2 linked regions of the Cryptosporangium arvum DSM 44712 genome follow. The protein of the gene in region 1 interacts with the protein of each later gene in a pairwise test. Links are inferred from orthologs where the notes say so. Each region holds a gene or a part of one and is shown in the gene's direction. Other genes may lie near its edges.

Evidence for each region.
Region 2: the proteins of thrS (region 1) and rplA interact in binary tests that used the Escherichia coli proteins (3 or more experiments, as listed by UniProt). The link is inferred for Cryptosporangium arvum DSM 44712 from one-to-one orthologs.

Annotation. Positions count from the first base shown.
Region 1 is NZ_KK073874.1:2,511,864-2,522,839, forward strand. What follows is about bases 3,725-6,714. They hold thrS (threonine--tRNA ligase), read left to right. Parts: upstream 3,725-4,196; coding sequence 4,197-6,233; downstream 6,234-6,714. Other genes in these bases: CRYAR_RS48560 (hypothetical protein), read right to left, coding at 3,725-3,954; CRYAR_RS11795 (HIT family protein), read right to left, coding at 6,271-6,714. Also shown: CRYAR_RS11760 (NAD(P)/FAD-dependent oxidoreductase), read right to left, coding at 1-469; CRYAR_RS11765 (isoprenylcysteine carboxyl methyltransferase family protein), read right to left, coding at 492-998; CRYAR_RS11770 (type III polyketide synthase), read right to left, coding at 995-2,044; CRYAR_RS11775 (organic hydroperoxide resistance protein), read right to left, coding at 2,108-2,527; CRYAR_RS11780 (TetR/AcrR family transcriptional regulator), read left to right, coding at 2,611-3,204; more of CRYAR_RS48560, read right to left, coding at 3,259-3,724; more of CRYAR_RS11795, read right to left, coding at 6,715-6,831; CRYAR_RS11800 (elongation factor G-like protein EF-G2), read right to left, coding at 6,842-9,064; pgsA (phosphatidylinositol phosphate synthase), read left to right, coding at 9,345-10,022; CRYAR_RS11810 (phosphatidylinositol mannoside acyltransferase), read left to right, coding at 10,019-10,927; CRYAR_RS11815 (glycosyltransferase family 4 protein), read left to right, coding at 10,930-10,976. UniProt on the Escherichia coli protein: Catalyzes the attachment of threonine to tRNA(Thr) in a two-step reaction: L-threonine is first activated by ATP to form Thr-AMP and then transferred to the acceptor end of tRNA(Thr). The rate-limiting step is amino acid activation in the presence of tRNA.
Region 2 is NZ_KK073874.1:8,124,168-8,134,872, reverse strand. Bases 7,395-10,113 are described here. They hold rplA (50S ribosomal protein L1), read left to right. Parts: upstream 7,395-8,255; coding sequence 8,256-8,972; downstream 8,973-10,113. Other genes in these bases: rplL (50S ribosomal protein L7/L12), read left to right, coding at 9,865-10,113; rplJ (50S ribosomal protein L10), read left to right, coding at 9,244-9,822; rplK (50S ribosomal protein L11), read left to right, coding at 7,752-8,186; nusG (transcription termination/antitermination protein NusG), read left to right, coding at 7,395-7,698. In the rest of the region: CRYAR_RS37150 (putative bifunctional diguanylate cyclase/phosphodiesterase), read left to right, coding at 1-49; rpmG (50S ribosomal protein L33), read left to right, coding at 427-558; CRYAR_RS37130 (MaoC family dehydratase N-terminal domain-containing protein), read left to right, coding at 1,855-2,307; CRYAR_RS37125 (MaoC family dehydratase), read left to right, coding at 2,307-2,735; CRYAR_RS37120 (TetR/AcrR family transcriptional regulator), read left to right, coding at 2,807-3,361; CRYAR_RS37115 (DHA2 family efflux MFS transporter permease subunit), read left to right, coding at 3,439-4,863; CRYAR_RS37110 (pyridoxal phosphate-dependent aminotransferase), read right to left, coding at 4,993-6,216; preprotein translocase subunit SecE, read left to right, coding at 6,541-6,894; more of nusG, read left to right, coding at 6,991-7,394; more of rplL, read left to right, coding at 10,114-10,254; CRYAR_RS37070 (WecB/TagA/CpsF family glycosyltransferase), read right to left, coding at 10,306-10,705. UniProt on the Escherichia coli protein: One of the primary rRNA binding proteins, it binds very close to the 3'-end of the 23S rRNA. Forms part of the L1 stalk. It is often not seen in high-resolution crystal structures, but can be seen in cryo_EM and 3D reconstruction models.

The DNA of each region.
Region 1 (10,976 bases):
GCCCGCGCGACGGGCGTTGCAGCCCGAGCGCGCGGCGGATCGGCGAGTGCAGGCCGTCGGCCGCGGCCAGGTACCGCGCCCGGAAGCCCGCGGTCTGCACGCCGTCGGCGTCCTGGGTGATCCGGCCGGCCGCGCGGGGCACGATCTCGATGCCGGCCGCGGCCACCGCGTCGGTCAGGTGGGTGTGCAGCGTGGTCCGACGCACGCCCCGGCCCGCGCCGGCTCCGAACAGCGCGTCGACGCCGCGCCGGGCGTCGGCGTAGTGGATGCCGCGGAAGGGCAGGCCGGGAACCTGGACGCCGAGCTCCGAGAGGAGCTCGACCGCGTGCGGCATCAGCCCTTCGCCGCACGCCTTGTCGATCGGTAGCGCCCGCGGTTCCAGCACCGTGACGCTCAACCCGCTCCGCGCGGCCAGCAGTGCCGTGACCAGCCCGGCCGGCCCGCCGCCGGCGACGAGGAGGTCGATCATGGCCGGCCGGTCCCGCGGCGCGTCACACCGTGGCGGCGCGCAGGGCCGCGTTCTCGGCGCGGATGCGCACGGTGAGCAGGCCCGCGTTGAGCACGGTGAAGACCAGAGCGGTGAGCCAGGCCGAGTGCACGAGCGGTAGCGCGAACCCCTCCACCACTACCGCGACGTAGTTCGGGTGCGCGAAGAAGCGGTACGGACCGCCGGTGACCAGCGGCATCCCCGGCACGACGATGATCTTGGTGTTCCACTGGTGCCCGAGCGTCCGGATGCACCACCAGCGCAGCGCCTGCGCGGCCACCGCCAGCACCAGCATCGGCCAGCCCAGCCAGGGCAGGAACGGGCGGTGGAAGGCCTCGGCGAGGCAGCCGGCCAGCAACGCGGTGTGCAGCACGACCATGAACGGGTAGTGGCCGGCGCCGTACTCCCGGCCGCCCCGCTCCAACGCCCACCGCTTGTTGCGTACCGCGACCACCAGCTCGGCGAGACGCTCCACGCCGACCAGCAGCACCAGGACGACGTAGAAGGTCACCACCGCAGCAACACCAGTTCCGCCGAGAAGCCAGGTCCCATCGCGATCAGCATGCCGGGTGTGCCGGGCTCCGGTGGGCGATCGACCAGAGTGTCCCGGAGGATGTGCAGCACCGACGCCGAGGAGATGTTGCCGATCCGGCGCAGCGAGTTCCAGCTGGCGCCGAGCGCGCCCTCGGGAAGCTCCAAACCGGACTCGATCGCTTCCAGCACCTTCGGCCCGCCGGGGTGGCAGACCCAGGTCGTGATGTCCTTGCGGGTCAGCTCGTGCTCGGCGAGGAACTCGTCGACGCCCAGGCGCAGGTGCTTCTCGGCCAGCGTGGGCACCTCGGTGCCGAGCACGACCTTGAGGCCGTTCGCGCCGATGTCGAACCCCATCGTGCGCAGCGTGTCGGGGTAGAGAACGCTCCGGGTGGCGAGCACGGTGGGCCCGTGCACCGGCCGGTCCGGGCCGACCGCGACCACCGCGGCCGCGCCGTCGCCGAACAGGCCGCTGGCGACGAGGTTGGTCGGCGACCGGTCGTCGTACTGGACGGTGAGCGAACACAGTTCGACGGTGACCAGCACCGCGACCTGCTCCGGCCAGGCACGGACGTAGTCGTGCAGGCGGGAGATGCCGACCGCGCCGGCCGCACAGCCGAGGCCGACGATCGGCGTGCGCTTGACGTCCGGTCGCAAGGCCAGCCGCCCGGCCAGGTGCGCGTCGAGCGACGGGATCGCGAGGCCGGTGGAGGTCACGGCCAGGATCGTGTCGACGTCGTCCACAGTGAGCCCGGCGTCGGCGAGCGCGCCCTGGACCGCGCGGGTGCCGAGGTCGATCGCGCCCCGGAGGAACGCGTCGTTGGCGGCGCCGAAGTCCGGTAACGGGTACTGCTCGAGCGGAAGCGTGAGGTGCCGGGTGGCGACACCGGAGGATCGGTGGACACGCTCGAGGAACCGGCGCTGGTTGTCGTCGAGCCCGCACGCCTCGGCGACCGCGTCGGTCAGTTCGGCTTGCGGATAGCGGTAGTCGGGCAGGACGCCGTGGACAGCGGCGAGCTGTGTCATTACTCGACCGTAAGCGGTTCGAGTCGATACCGCCCGTCAACAAGGCCCACGGCGTCCCGACGGCTATTCGACGACCAGTTCCACCGGGATGTTGCCGCGGGTGGCGTTGGAGTAGGGGCACACCTGGTGGGCGGCCTCGACCAGCTCACGGCCGGCGTCGCCCTGGAGCGACTCGGGCAGCTCGACGCGCAGCGTCACGGCCAGGCCGAAGCCGCCGTTGTCGGTGGGGTTGAGGCTCACCTCGGCGGTGACCGACGCGTCCTTGGCGTCGATTTTGCGCTGGGCGGCGAGCATCCCGAGCGCGCTGGAGAAGCACGCGGCGTACCCGGCCGCGAACAGCTGCTCCGGGTTCGTGCCGGCGCCGCTGCCGCCCATCTCCGTCGGGAACGAGAGCTGGACGTCGAGCTTCCCGTCGCTGGTGCGGGTGCGCCCGTTCCGGCCGTTGCCGTCGGCGGTGGCGATCGCGGTGTAGAGCGCTGACATGTCGTCGTCCCTTCGCTTGGTATCCAGACAGACCTGTCTGTACGAGCCCCAGACTAGACAGATCTGTCTGGTAACTTCAAGGAGTGCCGTCGATCCCCCTCGAACTGCCCGGTGCCCTCGCTCCCGCGCCCGGGGGGCGTCCGCGTGACCGGGTACTGGCCACCGCGAGCGTGCTCTTCTACACGGTGGGCATCCGCGCGGTCGGGATCGACCGGATCATCGCCGAGGCCGGCGTGGCGAAGGCCACCTTCTACCACCACTTCCCCACCAAGGACGCGCTGGTCTGCGCGTACCTCGCCGACCTGCACGACCGGCAGGCCGCGGCGTTCGCCGCGCTGGCGTCGTCGGTCGGGCCGGTCGACGCGGTGCTGGTGATGTTCGACGCGCTGGGCGAGTTCACCTGCGGCCCCGGCTTCCGGGGGTGCGCGTTCGTCAACGCCGCGGTGGAGTACCCCGACCCGGCCAGCCCGGTGCGCGCGGTCGTGGCCGACCACCGCCGCTGGTACGCCGACGCGGTGCGCGACGTGCTGGTCGCGGCGGAGCACCCGCGCCCCGCCGAGACGGCCCGGATGCTCGTGATGCTGCGCGACGGCGTGGTGATCGGCGGCCAGGTCGACGACCCGGCGGCGGTGAGGGCCACGCTCCGGGCCGCGGTGACGGCGCTGGTCGCCGCCTGAGACGCGCGAACGCCCCGCCGCGGGTGCGGCGGGGCGTCCGGAGACCGCGGAGAACTAGCTCGCCGGGGTGGTCGGCTGCGGGGTGACGACCGACGGGTCGGTCGCGGTCTGCGTCGTCGTGGTCGTGGTCGTCGTCGTGGTGGTCGTGGCCGGAGCCTCGTCCGCCGCGGCGGTGTCCGGGACCTGCGCCGGGTCCGGGGCGTCGGTGACGGTGGTGGCCGTGTCGACGGTGCCGTCGGCGTCGGTGTCGGAGTAGACCGTGTCGAACACACCGTCGTCGTCGGTGTCCACGACGACGGCGTCCACGTCGCCGTCGTAGTCGCTGTCGACCTCGACGGCGTCGAAGTCACCGTCGTTGTCGGTGTCGGCGGCCGTGGCGTCGATGACGCCGTCGCCGTTCTGGTCGACGACCGCGTAGTCGAAGTCGCCGTCCCCGTCACGGTCGTAGAGCGCGGTGTCCGCGACGTGGTCGCCGTCGGTGTCCACGATCGCGTAGTCCACGTTGCCGTCGCCGTTGGTGTCGCTCACCACGACGTCGACGTACCCGTCACCGTCCGTGTCGGCCGCGACCGTCTCCGCGGTGCCGTCGTGGTCGAGGTCGAGCGCCGCGTACGCCGTGCCGTCCTCGTTCTGGTGCAGGTAACCGTCGACGGTTCCGTCGCCGTCGTAGTCCAGCGGCACGTCGTTGTCGGCGATCGTGCTGGTGGGGGCGTCTGCGCCGTGGTCGATCGTGTCGCCGCTGTCGCTCATCGTTCGTCCTGTTCTCGGTGAGGGGTGAGAGGTGGGGTAGGTGCTTGACGACGACACTAGGGGTGACACCAGGTGCGGGGATCCCGGTTTCGTGCCACCCGACCGGCGATCGGGCCCGTGAGTCGCGCACCCGACAGCGTCCTGGCCGCTGTTGGGAGGCCACGGATAACCGGTGCGGGGTACGGGCGGCTCCCCGACTAGCATCGGAGCGTCACATCGACTGAGATCCGAGGAGACCGATCGTGTCCGCAGCACAAGCCGTCCACGCGCCCGCCCCCGTCGTGGTGCCGGCCGGGACGACGGCCGCGGACGCGCTGGTGGCGGCCGGGGTTCCGGTCGAGGGCGGTGCCGCCGCCGTGGTCGTCCGGGACGCCGAGGGCGCTCTGCGTGACCTCGAGTGGGCGCCCGATGCCGACGCCGAGGTGGAGCCGGTGTTCCTGGACTCGCCCGACGGGCTGAACGTCCTGCGCCACTCCACCGCGCACGTGCTCGCCCAGGCCGTGCAGGACGTCTTCCCCGGCACCCTGCTGGGCATCGGCCCGCCGATCGAGAACGGCTTCTACTACGACTTCCTGCCCGAGAAGCCGTTCACCCCCGACGACCTGAAGCGCCTCGAGAAGCGCATGCAGGAGATCATCAAGTCCTCGCAGCGTTTCCACCGCCGGCCGATCACCGACGACGAGGCCCGCCACGAGCTCGCGCACGAGCGCTTCAAGCTCGAGCTGATCTCGCTGAAGGGCTCGGCCGACGCCGAGGGCGCGAACGTCGAGGTCGGCGAGGGCGCGCTGAGCATGTACGACAACCTCGACCGCAAGACCGGCGAGCGCGTCTGGACCGACCTGTGCCGCGGCCCGCACCTGCCCACCACCCGCAACATCCCGGCGTTCAGCCTGATGCGCTCGGCCGCGGCCTACTGGCGTGGCAGCGAGAAGAACCCGCAGCTGCAGCGCATCTACGGCACCGCGTGGCCCTCGCGCGAGGCGCTGAAGGACTACCTGAACCTGCTGGCCGAGGCGGCCAAGCGCGACCACCGCAAGCTCGGCGCCGAACTCGACCTGTTCAGCTTCCCCGACGAGCTGGGCTCCGGCCTGCCGGTGTTCCACCCCAAGGGCGGCATCATCCGCCGGGAGATGGAGAACTACTCCCGGCAGCGGCACGAGGAGGCGGGGTACGCGTTCGTCAACACCCCGCACATCACCAAGGGCCACCTGTACGAGGTGTCGGGCCACCTCGACTGGTACGCCGACGGCATGTTCCCGCCCATGGAGCTCGAGGGCGCGAACTACTACCTCAAGCCGATGAACTGCCCGATGCACGACCTGATCTTCCGGTCGCGCGGACGGTCCTACCGCGAGCTGCCGCTGCGCATGTTCGAGTTCGGCACCGTCTACCGGTACGAGAAGTCCGGAGTCATCCACGGCCTCACCCGCGTGCGGGGCATGACCCAGGACGACGCGCACATCTTCTGCACCCAGGAGCAGATCTCCGAGGAGCTCACCTCGCTGCTGAAGTTCGTCCTCGAGCTGCTCAAGGACTACGGGCTCGACGACTTCTACCTGGAGCTCTCGACCAAGAACCCGGAGAAGTACATCGGGGACGACGCGGTGTGGGAGCGCGCGACCGAGACCCTGCGCCGGGTCGCGACCGACTCCGGGCTCGACCTGGTGCCCGACCCGGGCGGCGCGGCGTTCTACGGCCCGAAGATCTCGGTGCAGGCCCGCGACGCGATCGGCCGCACCTGGCAGATGTCGACGATCCAGCTCGACTTCATGCTGCCGGAGAAGTTCGAGCTCGAATACCAGGCCGCGGACGGCAGCAGGCAGCGGCCGGTCATGATCCACCGCGCGCTGTTCGGCTCGATCGAGCGGTTCTTCGGTGTGCTCACCGAGCACTACGCCGGGGCGTTCCCGGCCTGGCTCGCGCCGGTGCAGGTCGTGGGCATCCCGATCGGCGACAACCACGTGTCGTACCTGTCGGACTTCACCGCCCGCCTGCGGTCGCAGGGCGTGCGCGTCGAGGTCGACAGCTCGTCCGACCGCATGCAGAAGAAGATCCGGAACGCGCAGAAGCAGAAGGTGCCGTTCATGGTGATCGCGGGCGACGACGACGTGGCCGCAGGCACCGTCTCGTTCCGCTACCGCGACGGTTCCCAGCGCAACGGCGTCCCGCTGGACGCTGCGGTCGAGCACGTGGTCGAGGTGGTGCGCTCGCGCACCAACGAGAGCCCGTCGGCGCCGCCGGAGACCGTGGTCGCCGAAGGCGTGATCGCGGAAGCGTAGAGCTCCGACCCTCGGAGCCCGCTCGGAGCGACGCCGGTCAGCGTCGTTCTGAGCGGGCCGCCACCGGGGGCCAGGCGCTCGCCAGCAGGGCCCGGGTCTCGCCGAGGAGCTCGGGCAGCACCTTCGTCTGGCCCACCACCGGCATGAAGTTCGTGTCCCCACCCCACCGCGGCACCACGTGCTGGTGCAGGTGGGCGGCGATTCCCGCACCGGCCACCGAGCCTTGGTTCATCCCGATGTTGAAGCCGTGGGCACCGGACACCTTGCGGACCGCACGCATGGCGTCCTGGGTGAGCGCGCCCAGTTCCGCGACCTCGTTCACGTCGAGGTCGGTGTAGTCGGGCACGTGCCGGTACGGCACGACCATGAGGTGACCGGAATTGTACGGATACAGGTTGAGCAGGGCGTAGACCGTGCGACCCCGGGTGACGATCAGCCCGTCCTCGTCGGAGAGCGTCGGCATGACGCAGAACGGGCAGGCGTCCGCGTCGGGCTTGGTGTCGTTCTTGATGTACGCCATCCGGTGCGGCGTCCACAGCCGCTGGAAGTGATCGGGGTCGCCGGCCCCCTGCTGGTGTTCGATCTCCGGGCCCGTCATGCCTGCGATCTTACGAATCGCCGCCGAGCGCTTGGGCGACCAGGTTCGGCGGCATCGGCTCGTAGCGGGCGAACGCGCGGGTGAACGTCGCGGTGCCGGAGGTCAGCGAACGCAGCTCGGGGGAGTAGCGGGTGAGCTCGGCCGCGGGCACCTCGGCGTGGACGACGGTGCGCTCGTGCTCGTCAGGTTCCGTGCCGAGTACCCGGCCGCGGCGTCCGGACAGGTCGCTCATCACCGGGCCGACGTAGTTGTCCGGCACCGTGACGTCGACCTCGTCCACCGGTTCGAGCAGGCTGATCGCCCCCGACGTCGCCGCCTCGCGCAGCGCCAGCGCCCCCGCCAGCTGGAACGCCGCGTCCGACGAGTCGACGCTGTGCGCCTTGCCGTCGACGAGCGTCACCCGGATGTCGACGACCGGGAACCCGGCGACCAGGCCGCGCTCCATCTGCTGGCGCACGCCCTTCTGCACCGACGGGATGTACTGGTGCGGCACCGCGCCGCCCACCACCCGGTCGACGAACTCGAACCCGCCGCCGGTGGGCAGCGGTTCGATCTCGAGGTCGCAGATCGCGTACTGGCCGTGGCCGCCGGACTGCTTGACGTGCCGCCCGTGCCCCTTCGCCGGTCCGCCGAACGTCTCCCGCAGCGGTACCCGCACCGGCTCGGTGTCCAGGTCGACGCCGCCGGACCGCAGCCGGTCGAGCACGACGTCGGCGTGGGCCTCGCCCATCGTCCAGAGCACCAGCTGGCCGGTCTCCGGGTTGCGGTCCATGCGCAGCGTCGCGTCGCCGGCGATCAGCCGGGACAGGTTCTTGGCCAGCGCGTCCTCGTCGCTGCGGGTCTTCGCCACCACGGCGACCGGCAGCAGCGGCTCGGGCAGGTCCCAGGGAGCGACGAGCAGGGGGGTCTCGCGCGACGAGATCGTGTCGCCGGTCTCGGCGGTGCCGACCTTCGTCAGCGCGCAGAGGTCACCGGCCACCGCGTACGGCACCTCGCGCAGCGACGTACCGAGCGGGGAGTAGAGGTGCGCGGCGCGCTCGTCGGCGTCGTGCTCGTCGTTGCCGTCCCGGACGCCGTGCCCGGAGACGTGCACGGTCTGCTCCGCGCGCAGCGTCCCGGAGAAGACGCGCACCAGCGAGACGCGGCCGACGTACGGGTCGACGGTGGTCTTCACGACCTCGGCGACGAGAGGCCCGGCGGGGTCGGCGGTGAGCATGTCGTACGGTTCGCCGTCGACCGTGGTGACCGCGGGCGCCGGCCGCTCGTCCGGCGGCGGGCAGGCCCGCACGATGCCGTCGAGCAGCTCCATCAGCCCGACGCCGGTACTCGGGTCGGCCGGGAGCACCGGGTAGAACGAGCCGCGCGACACCGCGGTCTCCAGGTCGGCGATCAGGACGTCGGGGTCGATCTCCTCCCCGGCCAGGTACCGGTCCATCAGGGTCTCGTCCTCGCTCTCGGCGATGATCCCCTCGATGAGGTTGTTGCGTGACTCCTCGATCAGCTCGAGGTGCTCGGGGTCGGCCGGCCGCAGTACCGGTGGGGTGCCCTCGCTGTAGTCGTAGATCTGCTGCGTGATGAGGCCGAACAGCCCGGCGGTCCGGGTCTGCTCGCTCGCGCCGTCGATACCCCCGAGGAAGTCGGCGAGCGACTGCTTGCCCGGCGTGGGCGCGGCGCCCTCGACGGCCTCGTGGACCGGGAGGTACAGCGGCAGCACCCCGTCGCCGAACACCCGCTGGCAGATCGCGACCGACTCGTCGAAGTCGGCCCTGGGGTGATCGAGGCGGGTGACGACGACCGCGCGGGGCATGCCGACCCGCGCGCACTCCTCCCAGAGCGCGATCGTGCTGGCGTCGATGCCGTCGACGGCCGAGATCACGAACAACGCGGCGTCGGCCGCGCGCAGGCCCGCGCGCAGCTCCCCGACGAAATCGGCGTAGCCCGGGGTGTCGAGCAGGTTGATCTTCACGCCCCGGTGCACGACCGGAGCGAGGTTCAGCGTCACCGACCGCTGCTGGCGGACCGCGGCGGGGTCGACGTCGCAGACCGTGGTGCCCTCGACCACCGACCCGGCTCGGCCGATCGTGCCGGTCGCCACGAGCAACGCCTCGACCAGCGTGGTCTTCCCGGCTCCGGAGTGACCGACCAGGACGACGTTGCGCAACGACCGGGGGTCGTCCACGACCGGCCCGGCGGAGCCCGCCCGGTCGGGGCTTCCTGCCACTTTCTGTGCCATCGGGGCCTCCTCGCGCTCGCCGGGACGCCGGGGCGGCGGCCAGAGCGCGTGTTCCGGCCGCGCCACCGGAGACAGGTCCGTGTGACCGATCCCACACCGCTGCCCCCGTAAGGGCAAGACCCGGGTGGTTGTGAACCGGACTGCACCGATCCGTCGGGCAATTCTTTCGCGTGCCCCTCCGGCCCCCTGAGTAAGGCAGACCTCACCCGGCGCCGAGGGAGGAGGTGGCCTGGTCGCGGGCTATCGTGGACCGGCCCCCACCCTTCGAGAACGGATCCGCATGCTCAGTCAGGCGCGTGACCGGATTCAACGTGTCACCGGCCCGATCGGAACCGCACTGGTGCGCACGGGCCTGACCCCCGACGCCATGACCCTGATCGGCACGACCGGTGTCGTGCTGTCCTCGATCTTCCTGGTCGTCCCCGGGCACGTGCTGGCCGGGGGGCTCGCGATCACGTTCTTCGCGCTCACCGACATGCTCGACGGCGCCATGGCCAGGGCCCGCGGCTGGTCCAGCCGCTGGGGCGCGTTTCTCGACTCGACCTGCGACCGGCTCGCCGACGCGTCGATCTTCGCCGCGGCGGCCTACTGGTTGTTCCGCGAGGACCGCGACTCGGCCGGTATCGCCGCGCTGCTCTGCCTGATCACCGGCGTGCTCGTCTCGTACGCGAAGGCGCGGGCCGAGGGGCTCGGGCTGACCGCGAACGTCGGCATCGCCGAGCGCACCGAGCGCCTGGTGCTGGTGGGCCTCGGCGGCGTCCTCGAGGTGCTCGGGGTGCCCGGCGGGATCGAATGGATCCTGTGGCTGCTGACCGCGCTGGCCGCGTTCACCGTCGGCCAGCGGGTGCACGCGGTCTGGACCCAGACCAAGGACGACCGCGTCCGCCCCGACCGGCGCCTCGACACCGGTCCGGTGCCGCCGCCGAACGGCTACACCGAGTCGCCGGTGACCGAATGAACGCGCGGGTCACGGGGGCGGCCTACGCCGCCGGCTGGAAGCTCGTCCGGGTACTGCCCGAGCGGCCGGTGCGTGCGCTGTTCGAGGCCGGTGCCGCGCGGTACGCCCGGCGCGGCGGCCCGGCGCCGAAGCGGCTGGCCGCGAACCTGCGCCGGGTGGTGGGCCCCGACGCCGACATCGAGGCGCTGACCGAGCGGGCGATGCGGTCCTACGCGCGTTACTGGCACGAGGCGTTCCGGCTGCCCGAGTGGTCGGAGAAGGACATCGAGCAGCGGTTCGTGCTGGAGAACGCCGACGTGCTCGACAAGGCGGTCGCCGGCGGGAAGGGCGTCGTCGTGGCGCTGCCGCACGCCGCGAACTGGGACCTCGCCGGTGCCTGGGCGACGCTGCACGGCATCCCGGTCACCACGGTCGCCGAGCGGCTCAAGCCCGAGGACCTCTACCAGCGGTTCCTCTCGTTCCGGCGCGCGCTGGGCATGGAGATCCTGCCGCTCACCGGAGGCGTCCGGCACCCGCTGGACGTGCTGGCCGAACGGATCCGCGAGGGCCGCGTCGTCGTGCTGCTCGCCGACCGCGACCTGTCCTCGCGCGGCGTCGAGGTGAGCTTCTTCGGCGAGACGACGAAGATGCCCGCCGGTCCGGCGATCCTGGCGCTGCGCACGGGCGCGCCGCTGTTCGGGCTGAAGGCCTGGAACGACGGCCCGGTCACCCGCGCCCGCGTCATCGGCCCGCTGGAGGTGCCCGACGAGCCGGACGCCCACCGCGACACCGCGCAGATCGCGGTCGTGACCCAGCGGATCGCCGACGCGCTCGCCGAGGGCATCGCCGAGCACCCGGAGGACTGGCACATGCTGCAGCCGCTCTGGCTGGCCGACCTGCCGGCGCGCAAGAAGCGTACGGGCTGACGATGCGGGTCGGGATCGTCTGCCCCTACTCCTTCGACGTGCCCGGCGG
Region 2 (10,705 bases), 5.6 Mb from region 1 along the record:
CGCCGACGAGGCGACGCGCCGGTTGCGCGTCGTCGGCCAACACGGATAAGTGCTGGTCGACGCGGTTTTCCGCACGACGAGCGATACCGATTTCGCATCCGGTGGGGCGGCCGTGTAATCTTTGCAGCGGCTCGCAAGGCCCCCTTAGCTCAGTCGGCAGAGCGTCTCCATGGTAAGGAGAAGGTCTACGGTTCGATTCCGTAAGGGGGCTCCGATCCCGACCTAGGTCGGTTGCCCGGCAGTGAAGCTCGCTGCCAATGGCGGTGTAGCTCAGATGGCAGAGCAAGCGGCTCATAATCGCTGTGTCGCCGGTTCAAGTCCGGCCACCGCTACCGTGCCAGGTAAGCTTGTAGGTCGAGCACCGAACCCGATTACGTAGAAAGAGGCACTTCCGTGGCCGCCACCGACGTCCGACCGAAGATCACGATGGCTTGCGTGGAGTGCAAGAACCGCAACTACATCACCAAGAAGAACCGGCGGAACGACCCCGACCGCCTCGAGGTGAAGAAGTTCTGCCCGAACTGCGGCAAGCACCAGCCTCACCGCGAGACCCGCTGACTTTCCGCGCGGCTCAGCGCCCAAGCGTCCCGAATGGCGCCGCCCCTCTGGGGTCGGCGCCATTCGCGCGTGGTGGCGCCTGTGCTGGGCGCGGTGCTCGCGCGCTGTTGGGTCCACGCTTCTAGGTGCGCGCTATGGGTGCGCGGGCCGTGGATCGCGCGGGTCGTTGGTAGCACGTGCCGTCCGATTCGGCGCTTGACCTCCGCGCCGCGTTCCTGTCCGCGCCTTACCTCCCGCCCTGGGCTCCGACCGGGCCCCCGCCGCCTGACCTGGAGCCCACGCCACCTAGCCCCGCTGTCCATGCATCGGCCCCGCCGCCCACGCGACCTAGCACTGCGTGCACTGCTGCTCGGCGCCGCATGGTTTCTGGTCCGGCTTCCGCGAGACCTCCAGGCGGCCCTGCCTGCTCCGGGTCTTGTGCATCTCGCGCCTCGTCCGTCCCTGACCTAACGCGGCCGACAGAGGTACACAGTTGGCGAGGTCGAAGAGCGGGTGCGTCTACGAGGTCGAGCCGGTGACGAGCGGGCGATGTCATCGCGCACGGCGCCGTGTCACGACTCGTGATCTTGCGCGCCGTACTTCTGCGCGCGGCTCCTTAATCGTCTCGTTTCCCCGGCTTCCCTTGCGCATCACGACCGCATGGCCCGCTGGCCTCCCGAGTGCCGTGCCTCGCACATGACTCGGCCCTCCACGTTCCGTGCTTCTTGGTGTCCCACGTGCCCCGGTCTTCTCCGCCCCTGGGGTCATCTTGCGTCCCAGTTGGCACGCACTCCTCTCAGGTCGCACCAAGCGCTGGCATCGTGGTTCCGAACCAGGCTGAGGTACGTCTGGCTACCGCGAGCACCTCATGTCTTGCGTGCTCTGCGACCTCTCCCTCTCGCGCGTTCTGCGCCCTGTACGCCGCATTGCGCGCCTCAGGTGCCATCGCCGGAGCCTCGCCCGGCCCGACACCCACCGACCCCCGCGCCCCTCCCTGCGCGCTACCGCTCCGGTGCCCTACTGCTCCGTGCCCTGCCGCGCCCTACGCCCTTCGGTCCCACGCCTGAGTGGGCCGCACATACATCGACGCGCCATGACTACGTCGCAGTTCCGAGCCCGCACCCACACCCGATGTCGGCACCCCTCCGTCCGACCGGCAACCGCGCCCTCCCGGCGAATCACAACACGGTGTGGGCTGCGCCTCCGTTCCTGCTCGAACGGGACGGACCCGCTCGGGTTACCGGTAGGTTGCGTGAAAACCGACCCCGAAGGAGGCGCCGTGGGCGACCGGATCGACGTAGCGCTGGTGGGCGCTTCGTGAGCGCCGTGGATGCGATCGGGCGCAGGTACCCGAAGTCCGCTCCCTATGAGGTCGGACGCGAGAAGATCCGCGAGTTCGCCGAAGCCATCGGGGACACCAACCCGGCCTACCTGGAACCAGCCGCCGCTCAGAAACTCGGCCACCCCGACGTCATCGCGCCGCCGACGTTTCCGATCATTTTCACGATGCGGTCGACGCGGCCGGCGGTGTTCGATCCGGAGGTCGGCATGGACTACGCGCGCGTCGTCCACGGGGAGCAGCGGTTCGTGTACACCCGGCCGGTTCGGGCCGGGGACCGCCTGGTGTGCGAGACGGAGATCGAGGACGTGAAGCTCCGCGCCGGCAGCGTTTTCCTGTCGATGCGCACGGACGTCACGACCGAGGACGGCGAACCGGTGCTGGCCGCGTACGCGCTGATCGTGTCCCGCGCCGCCGAGAAGGAGGGCTGATGGCCGCGTCCGTCTCCTACGACGACGTCGAGGTCGGCACGGAGCTGCCGCCCAAGACGTTCCCGATCCAGCGGTCGAACCTGGTGCAGTACGCCGGGGCCTCCGGGGACTTCAACATCATCCACTGGAACGAGCGGGTCGCGGTCTCCGTCGGGCTGCCGAACGTCATCGCGCACGGCATGTTCACGATGGCCGAGGCGAGCCGCATCCTCACCGAGTGGGTCGGCGACCCGGGCGCGGTGGTCGACTACGGCGTGCGGTTCACCAAGCCGGTTCCGGTGCCGGACGACGACCTGGGCGCGACGCTCGAGGTCACCGCGAAGGTCTCGGAGAAGCTCGACGACCGGCGCGTGAGCGTGGACCTCACCGCCCGCGCCGGCAACGACAAGGTCCTCGGCCGAGCCAAGGCGATCCTTCAGCTCGCCTGACGACGAGCCCCGCCACGGCGGGGCTCCTTCGGGGCTTGACTAAGTAGTGATTGGTCAATAACTTAGGCCGCATGACAACGCGACTGAGCGCCGACGAGCGACGCAAGATGGTGCTCAGCGCCGCGTTGAGCGAGTTCGCCCGCGCTGGGTTCGACGGCACCAGCACCGAGACGATCGCCCACCGGGCCGGTATCAGCCAGCCCTACCTCTTCCGCCTTTTCCCCAACAAGAAGGCTCTGTTCGTCGCCGCGGTCGAGCAGTGCTTCCGGCTCGTCCTCGACACGTTCGAACAGGTCACCGAGAACCTCGCCGGCGAGGACGCGATGGTGGCGATGGGGGAGGCCTACGGCAAGCTCATCGCCGACCGCGACCTCCTGATGCTCCAGATGCAGGCCTACGCCCGCTGCGACGTACCGGAAATCCGCGACGCGACCCGCGACGGCTACGGCCACCTCTGGGAAGCCGTCGCGCGTATCGGCGGCTGCGACGAGGACTCGATCCGCGAGTTCTTCGCCCGCGGCATGCTCTGGAACGTCGTCGCGGCGATGCAGCTGCACGACCACGACGCACCGTGGGCGCAGATGTGTCTGCCCGAGGAGATGCGTGGGCAGCTGAAGTTCGCGTAGTCCGACGAGTCCCGGCCCGCCCGGGACTTTTCTTTGATCGTTGAAGTTAGTGACCGATCACTACTTGGGAGCCGAGAATGCCATCCAGCACCACCACCCGCTGGACGTTCCTCGTCACCACGCTCGCCGCGTTCATGGTGTCGCTGGACAACCTGGTCGTGACGACCGCGCTGCCGGCGATCCGCACCGCGCTCGACGCCGACCTCGCCGATCTGGAATGGACCGTCAACGCCTACACGCTGACGTTCGGCGTCCTGCTGCTCACCGGAGCCTCGCTCGGTGAGCGCTTCGGCCGGCGCCGGATCCTCGGGCTGGGCATCGCGCTGTTCACGGTGGCGTCCGCGCTGGCCGCGGTCGCGCCGAACATCGGCACGCTGATCGCCGCCCGCGCGGTGCAGGGTGTCGGCGGCGCGATGATCCTGCCGCTCACGCTGACGATGCTCTCGGCCGCGGTGTCGCCGGAACGACGGGGAGCAGCGCTGGGTGTCTGGGGCGCGGTGTCCGGGCTCGGCGTCGCGTTCGGGCCGCTCGTCGGCGGCGCGATCGTGGACGGCTGGGCGTGGCAGTGGATCTTCTGGATCAACGTCCCGGTGGGCCTGGCGCTGGCGCCGATCGCGCTGCGCCGCCTGTCGCCCGACCGCGGTGTCGCGCAGCGGCTCGACCTGCCCGGCCTCGCGCTCGTCACGGTCGGTCTGTTCGGCGTGGTCTGGGGGCTCGTCCGGGGCAACGCGGCCGGTTGGGGAAGCCTCGAGGTCGTCGGCTCGCTGATCGTCGGTGGGGTCGTCACGGCGCTGTTCGTCGCCTGGGAGGCGCGCACCGAGCACCCGATGCTGCCGCTGCGCCTGTTCCGCGACCGTGGGTTCGCCGCGAGCAACGTCACCGCGCTGCTGTTCAGCTTCGGGATGTTCGGATCGATCTTCCTGCTCGCGCAGTTCCTGCAGACCGTGCAGGGCTCCGGGCCGTTCGAGGCCGGTCTGAAGATGCTGCCCTGGACGGCGATGCCGATGCTCGTCGCGCCGCTGGCCGGGCCGCTGTCCGACCGCATCGGCGGGCGTCCGCTGCTCGTCGTCGGGCTGCTCATGCAGGCGGCCGGGCTCGCCTGGCTGGCCGCGAACATGTCGGCCGACACCGCCTACTCGATGCAGTGGCCGGCGTTCGTGGTCTCCGGCATCGGGATGGCGCTGTTCTTCGTCCCGATCGCCAACGTGGTGCTCAGTTCGGTGCCGCAGCAGGACACCGGCGTCGCGTCGGGTGCGAACAACGCGATCCGCGAGATCGGCGGGGTGTTCGGGGTGGCGGTGCTGGCCGCGGTGTTCTCGCACACCGGCAGCTACGCCTCGGCGCAGGAGTACTCCGACGGCACCAGCGTCGCGACCTGGGTCGGCGCCGGCGTGGTGCTGGCCGGAGCGGTCGCCGCGCTCTTCGTGCCGGGCCTGAAGCGATCCGCCCCCGAGCCCGCGGCGCCCGCCCCCGCACCCGCGCCCGCGCCGATCCCGGCCTGAAGCGGGCCCCGTGCGGTGGTCACGGAATGAGTGCTTGCCGCTGGCCCCGCACGGCGCCCGTCCCACGGTGTTCAGTGGATCGGCGTGAACAACGAAGGCCCGGTGTCGACGCACCGGGCCTTCGGCAGGTCAGTGAGCTTCGGCGAGAAGCTTCTGGAGGCGGCTGACGCCCTCGACGATGTCGTCGTCGCCGAGCGCGTAGGACAGCCGGAGATAACCGGGCGTGCCGAACGCCTCGCCGGGGACGACCGCGACCTCGGCCTCGTCGAGGACCACCGAAGCGAGCTGCGCGGACGACTCGATCGTCACGCCGCGCAGCGAGCGGCCGATCAGCCCCTTCACCGACGGGTACGCGTAGAAGGCGCCCTTGGGCTCCGGGCAGAACACACCGTCGATCTCGTTGAGCATGCGGACGATCGTCTGGCGGCGCCGGTCGAACGCGACCTTCATCTCGTCGACGGCGGACAGGTCACCCGAAACGGCGGCCAGCGCGGCCCGCTGCGCCACGTTGCAGACGTTCGAGGTGGCGTGCGACTGCAGGTTGGAAGCAGCCTTCACGACGTCCGCCGGGCCGATGAGCCACCCGACGCGCCAGCCGGTCATCGCGTAGGTCTTCGCGACGCCGTTGAGGATCACGGTCTGGTCGGCGAGTTCCGGGACGGCCTTCACGATCGAGACGAACTCGGTGTCGCCGTAGACGAGGTGCTCGTAGATCTCGTCGGTGATCACCCAGATGCCGTGCTCGAGCGCCCAGCGGCCGATCTCCTCGACCTGCGCGGCGGTGTAGACCGAGCCGGTGGGGTTCGACGGCGAGCAGAACAGCAGCGCCTTCGTGCGCGGCGTGCGGGCGGCCTCGAGCTGCGCGACGGTCACCAGGTAGTCCTGGGTCTCGTCGGCGATCACGTCGACCGGGACGCCGCCGGCCAGGCGGATCGCCTCCGGGTAGGTGGTCCAGTACGGCGCGGGCAGGATGACCTCGTCACCGTCGTCGACGAGCGTCGCGAACGCCTCGTAGACGGCCTGCTTGCCGCCGTTGGTGACCAGGATCTGGTTCGGGGCGACCTCGACGCCGGTGTCGCGCAGGGTCTTGGCGGCGATCGCCTTCTTCAGGTCGGGCAGCCCGGCGGCCGGCGTGTAGCGGTGGTTCGCCGGGTCGCTGCAGGCGGCGATCGCGGCCTGGACGACGTAGTCGGGGGTGGGGAAGTCGGGCTCACCGGCGCCGAAGCCGATCACCGGACGCCCGGCCGCCTTCAGGGCCTTGGCCTTGGCGTCAACGGCGAGGGTGGCGGATTCGGCGATGGCGCCCACCTTGCTCGAGATGCGGCGGGCGGGGCTGGTGTCTGCTGCGGTCATGTCTCTTACTCTGGCAGACGCGTCACCCGCGTTGCGGGGCACCGGTTTGGGATAAACGTCGCCCACCCCGTAGACTCTTCGTTCTGGGGCGCGCTGACGCCCGACCCGCCACCCACGGTTGGACGGCGGGTTGTCGTCGCGCTTGCCTTCAGGCAAGGATGTACGTGCGCCACTCTGGTGGGGCACAAAGGGGTGTAGCTCAATTGGCAGAGCAGCGGTCTCCAAAACCGCAGGCTGCAGGTTCAAGTCCTGTCACCCCTGCGCAGAACACACGTGACGACGGACTTGGCTGGGAACGACCGACGACGGAAGAAGGCAGATCCGGTGGCGGACAGTAAGGGCAGCGCCCAGGATGTCGCTGCCGAAGAGCGGTCTGCATCCGACGACACGCCGAAGCCGCCGAAGACGCCACGAGGCGGCGGCAAGGGTCCGGGTGACAACGGCCCGCGCAAGGGCACCAAAGAGCGTCGCCCCAACCCCATCTCCCGGTTGATCCGCTTCATCCGCGAGGTCGTGGCCGAGCTGCGCAAGGTCATCTGGCCGACGCGCAAAGAGTTGATCACCTACACGTCGGTCGTCGTCGTCTTCGTGACGGTCATGACCGCGATCGTGTGGGGTCTGGACGCCGGTGTTGCCAAGCTGGTGATGTGGGCGTTCGGAGCCAACAGCGACTCCTAGGTAAGTCCGAGGCCGGCCCGCTACCTGGGTTGGCCTCGTCTTGCGTCCGCGTGCGGAACAATGGATCAACACCCACAGACAGAGAAGAGCCATCGCGTGCCCGACTACGACGAGGAATACCGCCTTCCCGAGGGAGGCGAGACCGAAGCCCTGTCCGATGACGCCGAGGCGTCGGCCGACGTCGAGGCGGTCCAGGCTCCGGCTCCCGTGGCTGAGGTTGACGAAGACCCCGTGGAGGAGCTGCGCCGCGCTCTGCGGATGGCCCCCGGCGAGTGGTACGTCGTGCACTCCTACGCGGGCTATGAGAACAAGGTCAAGACGAACCTCGAGAGCCGCATCAACTCGCTGAACGTCGAAGACTTCATCTTCCAGATCGAGGTGCCCACCCAGGAGGTCACCGAGGTCAAGAACGGCAAGCGGCAGCAGGTCCAGTCGAAGGTCTTCCCCGGCTACCTGCTGGTGCGGATGGAGCTGACGCCCGAGTCCTGGTCCGCGGTGCGCAACACGCCGGGCGTGACGGGTTTCGTCGGCGCCACCTCGCGTGCCGACCGGCCGAGCCCGCTGAGCCTCGAAGAGGTCGTGAAGATCCTCGCGCCGACCGTGCAGAAAGAGGTCAAGGCGCCGGTCAAGGTCGTCGACTTCGAGGTCGGCGATTCGGTCACGGTCACCGAGGGCGCGTTCGCCACGCTGCCGGCGTCGATCAGCGAAATTAATCCGGACGCCCAGAAGTTGAAGGTGCTGGTCTCGATCTTCGGCCGCGAGACGCCGGTCGAGCTGAACTTCAACCAGGTCTCGAAGATCTAAGTTTCCTCCGGAGATACCGGGGGTCTGCAGTAAAGCCCAGGAAGCCCAGGAAGATGCCTCCCAAGAAGAAGAAGCTTTCCGCGATCATCAAGCTCCAGATCAAGGCCGGCGCCGCGACGCCGGCCCCGCCGGTCGGCCCCGCGCTGGGTCAGCACGGCGTGAACATCATGGAGTTCTGCAAGGCCTACAACGCGGCCACCGAGTCGCAGCGGGGCGACATCGTCCCGGTCGAGATCTCGGTGTACGAGGACCGGTCGTTCACGTTCGTCACCAAGACCCCGCCGGCTGCGCGGCTGCTGCTCAAGGCCGCCGGTGTGCCGAAGGGCTCGGGCGAGCCGCACAAGACGAAGGTCGCCACGGTCACGCAGGAGCAGGTCCGGCAGATCGCCGAGACCAAGATGGTCGACCTCAACGCGATCGACATCGACCAGGCCGCGAAGATCATCGCCGGCACTGCCCGGTCCATGGGCATCACGGTCCAGGACTGAACTGAAGAAGTCGTGGGAGAGCCGGGCGCGGCTCACTAACCACGGACTCCATAGCCACTAGGAGCAGAAATGCCACGCAGCAAGGCGTACCGCGCAGCCGCGGAGACGATCGACAAGACCAAGCTCTACAGCCCGCTGGAGGCGGCGCGGCTGGCCAAGAGCACCAGTACCACCAAGTACGACGCGACCGTCGAGGTCGCGATCCGGCTGGGCGTCGACCCGCGCAAGGCCGACCAGATGGTGCGTGGCACGGTCAACCTGCCGCACGGCACCGGTAAGACCGCTCGGGTCATCGTGTTCGCGGTGGGCGACAAGGCCGCGCAGGCCGAGACCGCCGGCGCCGACGCGGTGGGCTCGGACGACCTGATCGAGCGGATCCAGGGCGGGTGGCTCGACTTCGACGCCGCCATCGCGACCCCGGACCAGATGTCCAAGGTCGGCAAGATCGCGCGGATCCTGGGCCCGCGCGGCCTCATGCCGAACCCGAAGACGGGCACGGTCACGCCGGACGTCACCAAGGCCGTGAACGAGATCAAGGGCGGAAAGATCAACTTCCGCGTCGACAAGCAGGCCAACCTGCACCTCGTCATCGGCAAGGCGAGCTTCGACGACACGAAGCTGGTCGAGAACTACGCGGCCGCGCTCGACGAGATCAACCGGGCGAAGCCGTCGGCGGCGAAGGGCAAGTTCCTGAAGAAGGTCACCTTCACCACCACGATGGGCCCGGGCATCCCGGTCGACCCGAACCGCGCGCGCAACCTCACCGAGGAAGACCCCGCGGTCTGAATTCCCTGAGCGAAAAAGGGCGGCCCCAGCGGGGGTCGCCCTTTTTCGTGTTTCGCTGGAGTTCAGGTACGCTTTGAAGCGACATTCCACCGAAGACCGCTGGTCGCTGCGCTCGCGCAGCCGAAGGTCCCGCTGAACGCGGGCGACCCGCGCAGGCCGGACGGTCGCTCGTAGGACTTCTTAATCCTGTGTGCTGCCCCGTGCGCCCTGCGCCGGGGCGTCTCTCGTTTCAGGCGGGTGTGACCAGCCCGAGTTACGAGAGAGGAGGCCCATGGCTGACACGCAGGTTCGCCCCGACAAGGCGTCCGCGGTGGCTGAGCTCGCCGGTGGATTCCGCGACTCGTCCGCAGCGGTGCTCACCGAGTACCGCGGTCTGACGATGGCGCAGATGACCGAGCTGCGTCGCTCGCTCGGTCGCGAGACGACCTACGCGGTGACCAAGAACACGCTGGCCAAGATCGCCGCGCGCGACGCCGGTATCACCGACATCGACGAGCTGCTGACCGGTCCGACCGCGATCGCGTTCGTCAAGGGTGACCCGGTCGAGGCCGCCAAGGGCCTGCGGGACTTCGCGAAGGCGAACCCGCTGCTTGTCGTCAAGGGTGGTGTCCTCGACGGGAAGAAGCTTTCCGCCGACGACATCAAGAAGCTGGCCGACCTCGAGTCGCGCGAGGTTCTGCTCGCGAAGCTCGCGGGCGCCATGCAGGCGAAGATGGCCCAGGCGGCCGCGACGTTCAACGCGCTGCCCACTCAGCTCGCCCGGCTCGCCCTGGCGCTGCAAGAGAAGAAGGCCGCCGAAGGCGGCTCTTCCGAAGCGGCTGCTTCCGAAGAGGCCGCTCCCGAGGCGTGAGCCTCGCCCCATCGAATTCAACCCTGAAAGGAACCGCCTGACATGGCGAAGCTCAGCTCGGCCGACCTGCTCGAGTCGTTCAAGGAAATGACGCTCATCGAGCTCTCCGAGTTCGTGAAGCTCTTCGAGGAGACCTTCGACGTCAAGGCCGCCGCTCCGGCTGCCGTCGCCGTTGCCGGCCCGGCCGGCCCCGGTGCCGCCGCTGAGGCCCCCGAGGAGAAGGACGAGTTCGACGTCGTCCTCGAGTCGGCCGGCGAGAAGAAGATCCAGGTCATCAAGGAGGTGCGTGCCCTCACCAGCCTCGGCCTGAAGGAGGCCAAGGACCTGGTTGACGGCGCGCCCAAGCCCGTCCTGGAGAAGGCCAACAAGGAGACCGCGGACAAGGCCAAGGCTCAGCTCGAGGCCGCCGGCGCCACGGTGTCGGTCAAGTAAGTCTGCCGTACACAAGAACGCCCGCCCCGGTTCTCCGGGGCGGGCGTTTTTTCATGCCTGCTTGCGCCAGCGATCGGTCAACGCCCCGTAGACGAAGATCGGGTTACCGACGAGGTACCGCTTCCAGAGCCGGCGCGGCTCGGTGGCCAGCCGGTACGCCCACTCCATGCCGTACTTCTGCACCGCCGCCGGCGCCGAGGGCTTGTTCCCCGCGTGGAAGTCGAACGCGGCGCCCACCGGTACCACCGTGCAGTTCAGCCGCTTGGTGTACGCGGCGACGAACTCGTCCTGCCGGGGCGTGCCGAGCCCGACCCAGAACACGTCCGGCTTGGCTTCCTCGACGCGAGCCACCAGCTCGTCGGCTTCCTCCGGGGTCAGTGCCCGGAACGGCGGGGATTCCACCCCGACGAACTCCGCGCCGGGGAAGCGCTCACCCAGCTTCTCCGCCAGC